Regions from separate parts of the Bacillus sp. FAU20 genome, predicted to be linked through region 2. Evidence: a T-box and tRNA genes for the amino acid it is inferred to sense, from the RefSeq annotation. Region 2 holds a T-box; the other regions hold tRNA genes.
What was found. The T-box of region 2 lies ahead of AC0OM3_RS09045 (tryptophan--tRNA ligase). A T-box ahead of a tRNA ligase gene usually reads a tRNA of that ligase, here a tRNA-Trp.
Positions count from the first base shown of each region.

Region 1: it has a tRNA-Trp gene. The T-box ahead of AC0OM3_RS09045 (tryptophan--tRNA ligase) is inferred to sense a tRNA for this amino acid. The anticodon was not compared.
Region 3: it has a tRNA-Trp gene. The T-box ahead of AC0OM3_RS09045 (tryptophan--tRNA ligase) is inferred to sense a tRNA for this amino acid. The anticodon was not compared.

Region 1 covers NZ_JBVYHY010000027.1:196,663-201,526, forward strand. Annotated here, with positions in the region: rRNA gene AC0OM3_RS26670 (23S ribosomal RNA) at 1-548, shown strand, start outside; rRNA gene rrf (5S ribosomal RNA) at 649-764, shown strand; tRNA gene AC0OM3_RS26680 (tRNA-Asn) at 773-847, shown strand; tRNA gene AC0OM3_RS26685 (tRNA-Ser) at 850-941, shown strand; tRNA gene AC0OM3_RS26690 (tRNA-Glu) at 959-1,033, shown strand; tRNA gene AC0OM3_RS26695 (tRNA-Val) at 1,038-1,113, shown strand; tRNA gene AC0OM3_RS26700 (tRNA-Met) at 1,140-1,216, shown strand; tRNA gene AC0OM3_RS26705 (tRNA-Asp) at 1,220-1,295, shown strand; tRNA gene AC0OM3_RS26710 (tRNA-Phe) at 1,305-1,380, shown strand; tRNA gene AC0OM3_RS26715 (tRNA-Thr) at 1,399-1,474, shown strand; tRNA gene AC0OM3_RS26720 (tRNA-Tyr) at 1,485-1,568, shown strand; tRNA gene AC0OM3_RS26725 (tRNA-Trp) at 1,576-1,649, shown strand; tRNA gene AC0OM3_RS26730 (tRNA-His) at 1,671-1,746, shown strand; tRNA gene AC0OM3_RS26735 (tRNA-Gln) at 1,810-1,884, shown strand; tRNA gene AC0OM3_RS26740 (tRNA-Gly) at 1,890-1,964, shown strand; tRNA gene AC0OM3_RS26745 (tRNA-Cys) at 1,979-2,049, shown strand; tRNA gene AC0OM3_RS26750 (tRNA-Leu) at 2,060-2,141, shown strand; gene AC0OM3_RS26755 (DUF3884 family protein) at 2,354-2,674, opposite strand; gene AC0OM3_RS26760 (YebC/PmpR family DNA-binding transcriptional regulator) at 3,026-3,745, shown strand; gene AC0OM3_RS26765 (NUDIX hydrolase) at 3,892-4,353, shown strand; partial or broken gene AC0OM3_RS26770 (transglycosylase domain-containing protein) at 4,846-4,864, shown strand, end outside.
Region 2 covers NZ_JBVYHY010000011.1:124,037-128,900, forward strand. Annotated here, with positions in the region: gene AC0OM3_RS09035 (AI-2E family transporter) at 1-1,093, shown strand, start outside; gene AC0OM3_RS09040 (1-deoxy-D-xylulose-5-phosphate reductoisomerase) at 1,123-2,280, opposite strand; T-box leader at 2,418-2,631, shown strand; gene AC0OM3_RS09045 (tryptophan--tRNA ligase) at 2,676-3,674, shown strand; gene AC0OM3_RS09050 (NUDIX hydrolase) at 3,683-4,129, opposite strand; gene AC0OM3_RS09055 (DUF2785 domain-containing protein) at 4,147-4,864, opposite strand, start outside.
Region 3 covers NZ_JBVYHY010000027.1:403,900-408,763, forward strand. Annotated here, with positions in the region: rRNA gene AC0OM3_RS27640 (23S ribosomal RNA) at 1-997, shown strand, start outside; rRNA gene rrf (5S ribosomal RNA) at 1,099-1,214, shown strand; tRNA gene AC0OM3_RS27650 (tRNA-Val) at 1,220-1,295, shown strand; tRNA gene AC0OM3_RS27655 (tRNA-Tyr) at 1,304-1,387, shown strand; tRNA gene AC0OM3_RS27660 (tRNA-Gln) at 1,399-1,473, shown strand; tRNA gene AC0OM3_RS27665 (tRNA-Lys) at 1,478-1,553, shown strand; tRNA gene AC0OM3_RS27670 (tRNA-Leu) at 1,568-1,648, shown strand; tRNA gene AC0OM3_RS27675 (tRNA-Gly) at 1,678-1,752, shown strand; tRNA gene AC0OM3_RS27680 (tRNA-Leu) at 1,769-1,857, shown strand; tRNA gene AC0OM3_RS27685 (tRNA-Arg) at 1,861-1,934, shown strand; tRNA gene AC0OM3_RS27690 (tRNA-Pro) at 1,945-2,018, shown strand; tRNA gene AC0OM3_RS27695 (tRNA-Ala) at 2,035-2,107, shown strand; tRNA gene AC0OM3_RS27700 (tRNA-Ser) at 2,128-2,220, shown strand; tRNA gene AC0OM3_RS27705 (tRNA-Ser) at 2,272-2,364, shown strand; tRNA gene AC0OM3_RS27710 (tRNA-Met) at 2,386-2,462, shown strand; tRNA gene AC0OM3_RS27715 (tRNA-Asp) at 2,466-2,541, shown strand; tRNA gene AC0OM3_RS27720 (tRNA-Phe) at 2,550-2,625, shown strand; tRNA gene AC0OM3_RS27725 (tRNA-Thr) at 2,635-2,707, shown strand; tRNA gene AC0OM3_RS27730 (tRNA-Trp) at 2,714-2,784, shown strand; tRNA gene AC0OM3_RS27735 (tRNA-Ile) at 2,795-2,871, shown strand; tRNA gene AC0OM3_RS27740 (tRNA-Asn) at 2,880-2,954, shown strand; tRNA gene AC0OM3_RS27745 (tRNA-Glu) at 2,956-3,027, shown strand; gene AC0OM3_RS27750 (CBS domain-containing protein) at 3,157-3,576, shown strand; gene AC0OM3_RS27755 (DUF3965 domain-containing protein) at 3,898-4,864, shown strand, end outside.

The sequences.
Region 1 (4,864 bases), on a different contig from region 2:
AGACCTACAAGTCGAGCAGGGACGAAAGTCGGGCTTAGTGATCCGGTGGTTCCGCATGGAAGGGCCATCGCTCAACGGATAAAAGCTACCCCGGGGATAACAGGCTTATCTCCCCCAAGAGTCCACATCGACGGGGAGGTTTGGCACCTCGATGTCGGCTCATCGCATCCTGGGGCTGTAGTCGGTCCCAAGGGTTGGGCTGTTCGCCCATTAAAGCGGTACGCGAGCTGGGTTCAGAACGTCGTGAGACAGTTCGGTCCCTATCCGTCGTGGGCGTAGGAAATTTGAGAGGAGCTGTCCTTAGTACGAGAGGACCGGGATGGACGCACCGCTGGTGTACCAGTTGTTCTGCCAAGGGCATAGCTGGGTAGCTATGTGCGGAAGGGATAAGTGCTGAAAGCATCTAAGCATGAAGCCCCCCTCAAGATGAGATTTCCCATAGCGTAAGCTAGTAAGATCCCTGAAAGATGATCAGGTTGATAGGTTCGAGGTGGAAGCATGGTGACATGTGGAGCTGACGAATACTAATAGATCGAGGACTTAACCATATAATATGTAGCAATGTTATCTAGTTTTGAGAGAACATAAAAAACTTGTTGACTTTTAAAGTAAATAAGTTATAATAATGATTGTCTCAAAAGAATAATGTCTGGTAATGATAGCAGAGAGGTCACACCCGTTCCCATACCGAACACGGAAGTTAAGCTCTCTAGCGCCGATGGTAGTTGGGACCTTGTCCCTGTGAGAGTAGGACGTTGCCAGGCAATATTATTCCGCAGTAGCTCAGCGGTAGAGCTATCGGCTGTTAACCGATCGGTCGTAGGTTCGATTCCTACCTGCGGAGCCATTGGAGAGCTGTCCGAGTTGGCCGAAGGAGCACGATTGGAAATCGTGTATACGTCACAAGCGTATCAAGGGTTCGAATCCCTTGCTCTCCGCCATAGGATTTATAATATTTGGCCCGTTGGTCAAGTGGTTAAGACACCGCCCTTTCACGGCGGTAACACGGGTTCGAATCCCGTACGGGTCACCACTTTGGAGGATTAGCTCAGCTGGGAGAGCACCTGCCTTACAAGCAGGGGGTCGGCGGTTCGATCCCGTCATCCTCCACCATATAATTTTTATATGAATAGTATTATCGCGGGGTGGAGCAGCACGGTAGCTCGTCGGGCTCATAACCCGAAGGTCGCAGGTTCAAATCCTGTCCCCGCAACCAAATGGTCCCGTGGTGTAGTGGTTAACATGCCTGCCTGTCACGCAGGAGATCGCCGGTTCGACCCCGGTCGGGACCGCCATTTTAATAAGGCTCGGTAGCTCAGTCGGTAGAGCAGAGGACTGAAAATCCTCGTGTCGGCGGTTCGATTCCGTCCCGAGCCACCATTTATTTTAATAAAATATGCCGGCTTAGCTCAATTGGTAGAGCAACTGACTTGTAATCAGTAGGTTGGGGGTTCAAGTCCTCTAGCCGGCACCATGTAAGTTTCGGAGGGGTAGCGAAGTGGCTAAACGCGGCGGACTGTAAATCCGCTCCTTCGGGTTCGGCAGTTCGAATCTGCCCCCCTCCACCATTTACATAGGGGCATAGTTTAAAGGTAGAACTGAGGTCTCCAAAACCTCCAGTGTGGGTTCGATTCCTACTGCCCCTGCCAAATATATATTTACACAACATGGCGGTTGTGGCGAAGTGGTTAACGCACCGGATTGTGGCTCCGGCATTCGTGGGTTCGATTCCCATCAGTCGCCCCATTTTTATTTTAAAAATTACAAATAATCTAATGGATACTTACATATAATTAAGTAAGAATTCGATGGGCTATAGCCAAGCGGTAAGGCAACGGACTTTGACTCCGTCATGCGCTGGTTCGAATCCAGCTAGCCCAGCCATTTTTGCGGAAGTAGTTCAGTGGTAGAATACAACCTTGCCAAGGTTGGGGTCGCGGGTTCGAATCCCGTCTTCCGCTCCAATAAAATTTTATATGGCGGCATAGCCAAGTGGTAAGGCAGAGGTCTGCAAAACCTTTATCACCGGTTCAAATCCGGTTGCCGCCTTTTCTTTTGTGCCGATGTGGCGGAATTGGCAGACGCGCACGACTCAAAATCGTGTTCCTTCGGGAGTGTCGGTTCGACCCCGACCATCGGTATCATGAACGGCGTAAAAAACTCTATACAATTAGTATAGAGTTTTTTTGTGTTTTCTTTTCATTACATGACAAAATAAGCAGAAAAAGTGTACGGTGAGTAAACTGCGAAACATTAAAAGGATAAAAACAAACATTCATTTGTATCCTTTTAATTGTTGTATACTATAAAATTCCAGCAGAATATTGCATATACAATATTCCTTTCGAGCACTCTAGAGAGAATTTCTCCACCCCGGTGACATGAAGTTAAATCCGACACCACCAGTAGATATTAGTACATTATCAACGGTTAAGTTTGTAATTTCTAAAAACTTCTTTTCAAACTCTTCTCTGTTGTACTTATACATAGTTGAGTGGCACGCCCACATATGTGTTGAAGTACTTAACCAGTCCCCTAATTCCTTCAATTCAGGAAACGCCTCAAATTGGATTGTTTCATCTAATTTCATGAATCTTACTTGATAGATAGTTGGGTTTAACTTATCTCCTATTCCTTTAAAAGCATGTGATTTTTTGTCTTTTGAATGTGTCATAATTCTCCCTCCATCTTTTCTTCAAATTATTTCCTATTTTTATTATATAACAATAGAAAGTAATTATGGAAATATTATAGAAATCGGTATCGGCAATATAAAAAGACTCTAACAGAAATGTTAGAGTCTTTTTGTTAAATTATACTATGTGCTTCTAAAATTCGTAATAAACGTAGGAATTCATGTATAATATAACTTGTCGAAAGAACAAAATGATAGTGATTTATATTATGTCTGTAATATGAATCAAAAATGAACTTTTTATATTTCTTTTAAAAATGTGTTGAACACACATTATATTTCATATTAATATTTTTATGTAGATTTAAAACGGGAAAGAGAGTGGAAAGTATGGGCCGTAAATGGAACAATATTAAAGACAAAAAAGCATCAAAAGATGCAAATACAAGCCGTATATACGCGAAATTTGGGCGTGAAATTTATGTGGCAGCAAAACAAGGCGAGCCAGATCCAGAATCAAACCAAGCGCTAAGAGTTGTATTAGAGCGTGCGAAAACATACAATGTTCCAAGAACAATTATTGATCGTGCAGTTGAAAAAGCAAAAGGCGGTTCAGAAGAAAATTATGACGAGCTTCGTTATGAAGGATTCGGACCAAATGGAGCTATGGTTATTGTAGATACACTTACAAATAACGTAAACCGTACTGCAGCAGATGTACGAGCTGCATTTAGCAAAAATAGTGGTAATATGGGTGTGAACGGTTCTGTAGCTTACATGTTTGATGCGACAGCTGTTATCGGCCTTGAAGGTAAAACATCAGATGAAGTTCTTGAAATTTTAATGGAAGCAGATGTAGATGCACGTGACATTCTAGAAGAAGAAGATTCTGTTATCGTGTATGCTGAACCAGATCAATTCCATGCAGTACAATCTGCACTTAAAGGTGCTGGCGTTGAGGAGTTTACAGTTGCAGAATTAACAATGCTTGCACAAAGTGATGTAACACTTCCTGAAGATGCTCAAGCACAATTTGAGAAAATGGTTGATGCATTAGAAGATTTGGAAGATGTTCAACAAGTTTATCACAACGTAGACTTAGGAGAGTAATACGATAGATGACCCTTTTCGCTTAGCGGATAGGGTCTTTTTTATGAAGTTAATTAAGGTGATGAAGTATTAAAGGTATTTTGTTGTAGGTAGTGAATATGATTATAGGGATATATATAATATTCATTATCTCTAGGAGGCTTAATATGGAACATAAGACACCAAAGCATATAGTTGCTGTAGCAGGTTATTTAACAAATGAAAAAAATGAAGTGTTATTAACAAAAGTGCACTGGCGAGCTGATACGTGGGAGTTGCCAGGAGGACAGGTAGAAGAAGGCGAAGCGCTCGATCAAGCTGTCTGTAGGGAAATAAAAGAGGAAACAGGGTTAACGGTGAAGCCTATCGGAATTACAGGGGTTTATTATAATACCTCTATGCATATTCTAGCTGTTGTTTTTAAAGTAGCATATATAAGTGGTGAAATAAAAACTCAACCTGAAGAGATACAAGAGGCTAAATTTGTTGATTTAAATGAAGAGAACATAGATGAGTATATAACGCGTCCTCATATGAAATCCAGAACGCTTGATGCAATGAGAGCAACACATTTTATTCCGTATGAAACGTGGGAAGTACAGCCGTATAATTTAATAGGAAGATTGTAAAGAAAAGAGTAGCCGATTTGAGATACATTCGAATCACTACTCTTTTTTGTATACTGTTTAAGAAAAAGGTCAAAATAATAATAGCACTAGTATTGATTGTTAGAACGTTTGTTCTGTATAATAAATCTATATGTTATATACATTTAGATTACTAGATAGTCAAAAGTATATATATTTGTAGATGATATAATTAAAGTGTAAAGTGAAAATATAATAGTCTTAAGGGTTTCTCTTTTATTGGTTATTCGTGCTTTAACATAACCTATATTCAATATTTCAGATGAATAGTAGATAAAAAAATACTGTGATACAATACTTTTTTATCCCACTATTTGCTGGGCAGTAAGCCTGATTGATGAGGGCTCATTAAAGTTTCACTTTATACCTTACAATGATGTAAGGTACGTGTAAGAGAAATCGATGGGATATTTTTTTACAACAATGTATTCTTAAAGTAAGAGTTATATGCTGTGTGGAAAAGAGGTGTTCAAGATGAAAGAACGAGTATTAT
Region 2 (4,864 bases):
TAAGTTAAGAAAGTTTTTTAGAGAACAAAATTATTTGGCGGTATTACTTGGATTTGCGTTATTGTTCATTAATATTTTATTGCTAACAAAAATATCATTTGTTTTTACACCGTTTATCGTATTTTTAAAAACAATTTTCTTCCCAGTACTATTAGCAGGCGTGCTATTCTATATTTTACATCCATTCGTTTCGCTTTTAGAAAAGAAAGGTGTTTCAAGAATTGTATCGATAGCTTCCATATATTTAATCGTACTAGGATTATTTGTATTTTTAGTTGTAACGGTTATCCCTATTATTAAAGATCAAATTGATGCATTAATTGATAACTTACCTTATTTTGGTCATGAGATTGAACAAGCAGCACGTAGATTCGGGGAAAGTAATTTACTCGGTAAAATTCAGGAGAATTTAAATATTAATGTTGCGAATATGGTAAAAGACTACACAGTTGATTTTACGAAATCTTTATCATCAGTAACAGGAAATGTAACTGGATTTTTGAGTACTGTTACAGAGGTTGTTTTAACATTTGTAATGGTTCCATTTATATTGTTCTATCTTTTAAAAGATGGTGAGCAATTGCCGAATCACTTTTTAAAGTTTATTTCAGAGCAAAGACAACCAGCAGCAATGAGAATACTAGACGATATGCATTATGCGATTAGTTCGTACATTAGAGGGCAAATTATCGTGAGCTTGTTTATCGGTATTATGCTATTAATCGGTTACCTTATTATCGGTATAAAATATGCGGTATTACTTGCGATTTTAGCGATGATTGTAAATATCGTTCCGTACGTAGGACCAATTATCGCGATTACACCAGCGTTAATTATCGCATTTATCGACTCGCCAGCAATGGTGTTAAAAGTAATTATCGTTATGATGGTTGTACAATTAGCAGAAGGTAAATTTATTTCTCCGCAAGTTATGGGGAAAAAGTTAGACATTCATCCGATTACTATCATTTTTATTATTTTAACTGCCGGAAATTTATTTGGGATTATGGGCATTATTTTAGCGATTCCAGGGTATGCGATATTAAAAGTGTTAGTAACGCACGGTTATAGATTTGTTAAGTTGAATACGTGAAAAAAAGAGCTAAAACAGTGGGAACTGTTTTAGCTCTTTTTTATTAACAATTCATTTGCATATTGGCGCGCCCATTGATCCGCTTCTAATATAGCATCTAGTGAAGGATCTTTTACGTTATGATGAGCTTCAACTGTTTTGTAAATTGTTTTTTCAATATCGAAAAAGGCAATTTCATTTTTTAAGAATAGTGCATTTGCAATTTCATTTGCTGCATTTAATACAGCGGGAGTAGTACCACCGATTTTGCCACATTCATATGCGTATTGTAGACAAGGGAACTTCTCTAAATCTGGTTTTTCAAAATGTAAACTACCAATTTCTAATAAATTTAATTTTTCATAGGAAGAAGATAGCCGAGTAGGGTAGTGAAACGCATATTGAATTGGCATTCTCATATCAGGAGCACCGAGCTGCGCAATAACTGATCCATCAATAAACTCTACTAAAGAATGAATAATACTTTCTTTATGAATCATTACATCAATTTTTTCATAAGGAATATCAAATAGCCATCTTGCTTCCATTACTTCGAACCCTTTATTCATTAATGTGGCAGAATCAATCGTTAGTTTTGCCCCCATTAACCAGTTTGGGTGCTTTAAAGCATCTTTTGCTTGTAATGTTTGCATTTCATCACGTGTTTTATCACGGAATGCACCGCCAGAAGCTGTAACGATTAATTTGTCAATTTCTTTATTATTTTCTCCGTTTAAACATTGGAAAATAGCTGAATGTTCGCTATCGACTGGAATTAAACGACATCCGTTTTGCTTGGCCAGTTCAGTTACGATATGACCAGCTGCAACTAACGTTTCTTTATTAGCGATGGCAATATCTTTCTTCGCTTTTAATGCTTCAATTGTTGGAAGTAACCCTGAAACACCAATGACGGAACTTAATAAAAGATTTGAATCAGGGTGAGTAGCTACCGCAATTAAGCCATCTGTTCCGTATGTAATTTTTACGTTGGTTGAAATACGCGTACGAAGCGTGTCTGCTAATTCTTTTGTCGCAACGCTTACAATGCGAGGTTGAAACGTTTCGATTTGTTGCTCAAGAAGATCAATATTATAATTTGCGGTTAAACCGACGATTTTGAAATGTTCAGGATGAGCTGAAACGACATCTAATGCAGATGTGCCGATAGATCCTGTTGAACCTAAAATAGATATATATTTTACCATGAAAAAACCTCCAAAGTTGTTTCGAGTATTTCTGCAAACCTATATGGTATTAGACAATTGAAGTGGAAATTCCTGCTATATAAAGTAGAAAATTTTGGTTTGTTTAGAAGTGAAATGTGATAAACTGTAAAAAATAATGAAAAGCGATGAAAGAGAAGAGTACATATTCGAAACTTTTCAGAGAGCTGATGTATGATATGGTGGGAATCAGTAAGGGATGAATGTGGAATGGGCTCTGGAGCTTCTAACTGAAATGAGTAAGTAAAGACGGTTGCTTCACGTTAAGAAGTTGAAGTGAGCTATTCATGATAGCTAATTAAGGTGGTACCGCGGGAGTCTCTCGTCCTTTTTTAAGGATGAGGGGCTCTTTTTATTTTGAGAAAGGAGGAGTTAGGATGAGTGACAAAATAATGTTAACAGGAATTAAGCCGACAGGTTATCCGCATTTAGGAAATTATATTGGTGCGATTAAACCTGCATTACAAATGTCAAAGAATAATGAAGGAAAAGCATTGTACTTTATAGCTGATTATCATGCATTAAATGCTGTGCATGATCCGAGTCAGTTTAGTAGTTATACGAAAGAGGTAGCAGCTACTTGGCTATCGCTTGGACTTGGAGAAGATGTGATTTTTTATCGACAAACGGAAGTGCCGGAGATTCTAGAATTAGCTTGGATTTTAGCTTGCCTAACTCCGAAAGGTCTTATGAACCGTGCTCATGCATATAAAGCGAAGGTGGAGCAAAATAAAGAAGCAGGGTTAGAGGTCGATGCGGGAGTGAATATGGGGTTATACACGTACCCGATTTTAATGGCAGCTGACATATTATTATTTCAAGCTACTCATGTACCAGTTGGAAAAGACCAAATTCAGCATATTGAAATTGCTCGTGATATTGCGACGTATTTTAATCATACATTTGGCACGACATTTACACTTCCAGAGTATGTCATACAAGAAGAAGGAGCTATTTTACCTGGTCTTGACGGAAGGAAGATGAGTAAAAATTACGGAAATGTGATCCCATTATTTGCAGAGCAAGAAAAACTACGAAAATTAATATTTAAAATCAAAACAGATTCTTCACTTCCAAATGAACCGAAAGAACTAGAAACCTTATTTACAATTTATAAAGAATTTGCGACAGAAGACGAAGTACAGTCATTACGTGAAAAATATGAGACTGGAATCGGATGGGGCGATGTTAAAAAAGAGTTATTTCGCGTTGTAGATCGTGAGTTAGCTGGACCTCGGGAGAAATACGCAATGTATATGAATGAGCCAAATTTATTATATGAAGCGTTAGAAAAAGGTGCTGAGCGGGCACGTGCTATTGCGAAGGTAAATTTAGAGGAAATTAAAAAGCAGATTGGATTTGAGAGGGAACGTTAAGCGTTCCCTTATTTTTTTAGATAATCTGTAATAATCCTCTCAATAACAGGAGGAAGATTATTAGGTAATTTATCAAGTGAAAAGAAGCGTAGTTCTTTTGATTCACTTTGATCGCATACAAGTTCACCATGAAATTCTCGGCAAATATAAACAACGAGTACACCGTGTACTTGATCGCCGTTTGGATAGATTTGAAAGAAGTCTGGCCCTGAGTATGTACGGAATAGTTCTGGATTTTTAATAATAAGTCCAGTTTCTTCAAACACTTCTCGTTTTAAAGCATCTTCTAACGTTTCGTTATATTCTAGGGCACCACCAATAATGCCCCAGCGTTTAAAATCTGTACGGAGTTGCAGCAATACTTCATCTTTTTCATTTAATATAATGGCGTGTGATCCTATTAAAATAAGTGGATGATTTCCTACTAGATTTCTCATATCTTCAATATAACCCATGTCATTGCTCCTTGTATTTAATAATAGTTAGGAAGTTCTTTTAACATTCTTTCTGTTTTACGTGCTGTAAAGGCTAAGTTATGGTCATCTTTTGTTCTGAAAAATAATGTGCGTAAAAAGGTTTTAATATTGGCACATAAAATACAATACTCATTAAGCGAAAGGCGTTTTCTAATTTGAGGAAGCCTTTTTATTTTTTTATGAATAATAGAAATTAACTCGTTTTGAGGAAAATCATGATACAGCATTGCTAGTAATGGCGTAACAATGCGTTCATCTTCGTTATTATGAAAAAGGTCAGATGGAATAAAGATTTTATTTAATAAACAATGAATTAATTCTTCGTACCATTCAAAAGTTGTATACGTATTATGAACAATTTCAGTAAAGGCATCAGATACATGAGCAAGACAATGAGCCCATCCTTTATTTTCAATATAGCCTCGAAAATCCGTTTCTAAGTTTGTATATGTAATGAGTTTATTTTTTATTTCCTCGATATCCTCCTCTGTAAAAAAGTAGTGCGAGTTAGCGAATTGGAGTATTAACGCAATTAACGAAACAGTGTAAGAACGTGTGAAAACCCCATCTGAATGCGGGGAGTAAATGTCACAATATAAATACTCATCACTTAAACAAGTATGTAAAAGCAATTTCAGCTGATCATCCATAAGAAATTCATGATGAATAAAATGTACAAAACATTTATATATAAGTTGATAACGAACGTAACTA
Region 3 (4,864 bases), on a different contig from region 2:
GGCGGCCGTAACTATAACGGTCCTAAGGTAGCGAAATTCCTTGTCGGGTAAGTTCCGACCCGCACGAAAGGTGTAACGATTTGGGCACTGTCTCAACCAGAGACTCGGTGAAATTATAGTACCTGTGAAGATGCAGGTTACCCGCGACAGGACGGAAAGACCCCGTGGAGCTTTACTGTAGCCTGATATTGAATTTTGGTACAGTTTGTACAGGATAGGCGGGAGCCATTGAAACCGGAGCGCTAGCTTCGGTGGAGGCGCTGGTGGGATACCGCCCTGACTGTATTGAAATTCTAACCTACGGGTCTTATCGACCCGGGAGACAGTGTCAGGTGGGCAGTTTGACTGGGGCGGTCGCCTCCTAAAGTGTAACGGAGGCGCCCAAAGGTTCCCTCAGAATGGTTGGAAATCATTCGTAGAGTGCAAAGGCATAAGGGAGCTTGACTGCGAGACCTACAAGTCGAGCAGGGACGAAAGTCGGGCTTAGTGATCCGGTGGTTCCGCATGGAAGGGCCATCGCTCAACGGATAAAAGCTACCCCGGGGATAACAGGCTTATCTCCCCCAAGAGTCCACATCGACGGGGAGGTTTGGCACCTCGATGTCGGCTCATCGCATCCTGGGGCTGTAGTCGGTCCCAAGGGTTGGGCTGTTCGCCCATTAAAGCGGTACGCGAGCTGGGTTCAGAACGTCGTGAGACAGTTCGGTCCCTATCCGTCGTGGGCGTAGGAAATTTGAGAGGAGCTGTCCTTAGTACGAGAGGACCGGGATGGACGCACCGCTGGTGTACCAGTTGTTCTGCCAAGGGCATAGCTGGGTAGCTATGTGCGGAAGGGATAAGTGCTGAAAGCATCTAAGCATGAAGCCCCCCTCAAGATGAGATTTCCCATAGCGTAAGCTAGTAAGATCCCTGAAAGATGATCAGGTTGATAGGTTCGAGGTGGAAGCATGGTGACATGTGGAGCTGACGAATACTAATAGATCGAGGACTTAACCATATAATATGTAGCAATGTTATCTAGTTTTGAAAGAATATAAAAAACTTGTTGACTTTCAGAAGTGAATAAGTTACAATGATTCTTGTCTTAAATGAATACAGTCTGGTAATGATGGCAGAGAGGTCACACCCGTTCCCATACCGAACACGGAAGTTAAGCTCTCTAGCGCCGATGGTAGTTGGGACCTTGTCCCTGTGAGAGTAGGACGTTGCCAGGCAAAATGGAGGATTAGCTCAGCTGGGAGAGCACCTGCCTTACAAGCAGGGGGTCGGCGGTTCGATCCCGTCATCCTCCACCATATATGTCGGAGGGGTAGCGAAGTGGCTAAACGCGGCGGACTGTAAATCCGCTCCTTCGGGTTCGGCAGTTCGAATCTGCCCCCCTCCACCATTCTTAATTAATGGGCTATAGCCAAGCGGTAAGGCAACGGACTTTGACTCCGTCATGCGCTGGTTCGAATCCAGCTAGCCCAGCCATTAAGAGCCATTAGCTCAGTTGGTAGAGCATCTGACTTTTAATCAGAGGGTCGAAGGTTCGAGTCCTTCATGGCTCACCATTTTAATGAAATATGCGGGTGTGGCGGAATTGGCAGACGCACTAGACTTAGGATCTAGCGCCTTTGGCGTGGGGGTTCGACTCCCTTCACCCGCACTTTTAATAAAATAACTCATACATGTCTTGCGGAAGTAGTTCAGTGGTAGAATACAACCTTGCCAAGGTTGGGGTCGCGGGTTCGAATCCCGTCTTCCGCTCCAATTTTCAATATGACATGCCGGGGTGGCGGAACAGGCAGACGCACAGGACTTAAAATCCTGCGGTGGGTGACCACCGTGCGGGTTCGACCCCCGCCCTCGGCACCATATGCGCCCGTAGCTCAATTGGATAGAGCGTTTGACTACGGATCAAGAGGTTAGGGGTTCGACTCCTCTCGGGCGCGCTTTTATTAACGGGAAGTGGCTCAGCTTGGTAGAGCACCTGGTTTGGGACCAGGGGGTCGCAGGTTCAAATCCTGTCTTCCCGATATTCCCAAAAAACATGGGGCCTTAGCTCAGCTGGGAGAGCGCCTGCCTTGCACGCAGGAGGTCAGCGGTTCGATCCCGCTAGGCTCCACTTTATTTAATATATGTCTCGGAGGTATACCCAAGTTCGGCTGAAGGGATCGGTCTTGAAAACCGACAGGCGGTGAGAATCGCGCGGGGGTTCGAATCCCTCTACCTCCTCCATTTTTTCTTTAATGGTTTAGACATATAATAATAAAATATTTTTTCCTTCATGGAGGTATACCCAAGTTCGGCTGAAGGGATCGGTCTTGAAAACCGACAGGCGGCGAGAGTCGCGCGGGGGTTCGAATCCCTCTACCTCCTCCATTTTTTAAAACTTTATATTGTCGCGGGGTGGAGCAGCACGGTAGCTCGTCGGGCTCATAACCCGAAGGTCGCAGGTTCAAATCCTGTCCCCGCAACCAAATGGTCCCGTGGTGTAGTGGTTAACATGCCTGCCTGTCACGCAGGAGATCGCCGGTTCGACCCCGGTCGGGACCGCCATTTATGTTGGCTCGGTAGCTCAGTCGGTAGAGCAGAGGACTGAAAATCCTCGTGTCGGCGGTTCGATTCCGTCCCGAGCCACCATTTTTTTATGCCGGCTTAGCTCAATTGGTAGAGCAACTGACTTGTAATCAGTAGGTTGGGGGTTCAAGTCCTCTAGCCGGCATCATTTAGGGGCATAGTTTAAAGGTAGAACTGAGGTCTCCAAAACCTCCAGTGTGGGTTCGATTCCTACTGCCCCTGTAAAGTATATGGGCCTATAGCTCAGCTGGTTAGAGCGCACGCCTGATAAGCGTGAGGTCGATGGTTCGAGTCCATTTAGGCCCACCATATATTATTCCGCAGTAGCTCAGTGGTAGAGCTATCGGCTGTTAACCGATCGGTCGTAGGTTCGAGTCCTACCTGCGGAGCCATGGCCCGTTGGTCAAGTGGTTAAGACACCGCCCTTTCACGGCGGTAACACGGGTTCGAATCCCGTACGGGTCATACAAAAAAGAGTCAGCATTATGCTGGCTCTTTTTTATTTTGTTAATCCTTTTTATTACGTTACTTTCCAGAAATAAATAAAGGGATTTTGGAAAAGCTATGGTATGTATAAAAAGGAGGAAATAAATAATGACACGAGTTAGAGACTTAATGAGTACCCATATTGTACATTGTACACCGCTAGACAATGTATATGAGGCAGCTGTTAAAATGAAGGAAGAATCAGTTGGATTAATCCCAGTTGTTGAAAATGAGCAAGTTGTTGGGCTTGTTACTGATCGAGATTTAGTCGTTCGAGGGATTGCTGAAAAACATCCTGGATCTAATAAAATTACAAATGTGATGACAACAAATATTATCTCAGTTTCTCCAAATGATTCTATTGAAAAAGCTACAGAGCTAATGGCACAGCATCAAATTAGACGATTACCAGTAGTTGATAGTGGTCAACTTATTGGCATGTTAGCACTAGGAGATTTAGCTATAAGGGAATCAGCAGATGATCAAGCTGGATTTGCCTTGAGCGAAATCTCAGAGCATACAGAGTAAATTGAAACTTTCATTAACCGAGAGTCTGATGGTCACTCATAAAGAGCTAAATTATATATAAAGTTCAGATACATTATTCTAGCATATATGGATTAAACTAATATGTTAGCGTGATGTATCTGAGACATTATATAATAAGTATGTGGTTAATAATTTCGACAGTTTTTTAAAATTTGTTATTCTTCATTTTTAATAAGAGAAAAGATGATATACTGATAGATATAAGTATTATGAGAGATTTTGAATATAACAATATTAATTTTTAGTGGCGCGATAATAAATTAATATTTCCTACATAGATGAAAAGGGAAGGGGAATTATATGAAGGCTGTACAGGGCGATCCAAATTGGAATTTGGTTACAGATACATATATAGAACCAAATAATTTCGCTGAATTATTTTCTTTGCTTGTACCTTGTCACCCAAAAGGTGAGGGGAAAGAACGAACTATATTAGTATGGAAAGAGAAAGAATTTTATAAAGAAGAAAATTTAGCGTCATTTATCGTATATGGCATGAATAAAGCAAAGAAATTACCGCAGTTTCATAAAGATGAAATTCCAACTTTAGTGCGTATTCTTCGCTTATGCCAAGAGATTGGTTGGTATGAAGAGGCAAATGATTTTATGATAGCGCAAGGATTAGCTGAGTTTGTTCATACTTCATTGGAATATGAAACATGGGATCTTTTGACGCAATCAGTTGCTTTAAATTATTTAATTATTAAATATCGTATAGGTGAATTGACAGATAGGGATATTGAAATTTGGGATAGAGTTAAATTTAATGAGAAGTGTATAACCGATTGTAAACATTTATTATCTCATAAAGAAGTATTGGAATTTACATTCTTTTATATGTGCAAGAGAGCGAAATCATTATCAAAAGAGCAATTAAATAGTGATATGATGAGTTTAGCGATGTATTGTAATACTTTTGTATATGATTTGTATACACATGATTTATTACGGAAATATCGTAAGTGTACAGATTTCCTATCATATTATGGACCTAGTCAGGCAGTTTTAGCATGTCAAAGAGCTGTATTATCTCAAATTTCCGATCGCTTAGACCCATTAAAGACAACGCATGTAGATGATTATTTATATGTGATGAAAGAAATGATGGAGCATATGACGATAGGAGTAATGGATCGATACGGTCATTTTATTGGAAAGCTACTATCTTATGTGCCATTTTTCGAAATGATACAAGTTCCACAGCATGCATATTATTGTGAAGAATTACTGTATATTTGTAAGGGCATTGAATATAAAGAAGAAATAC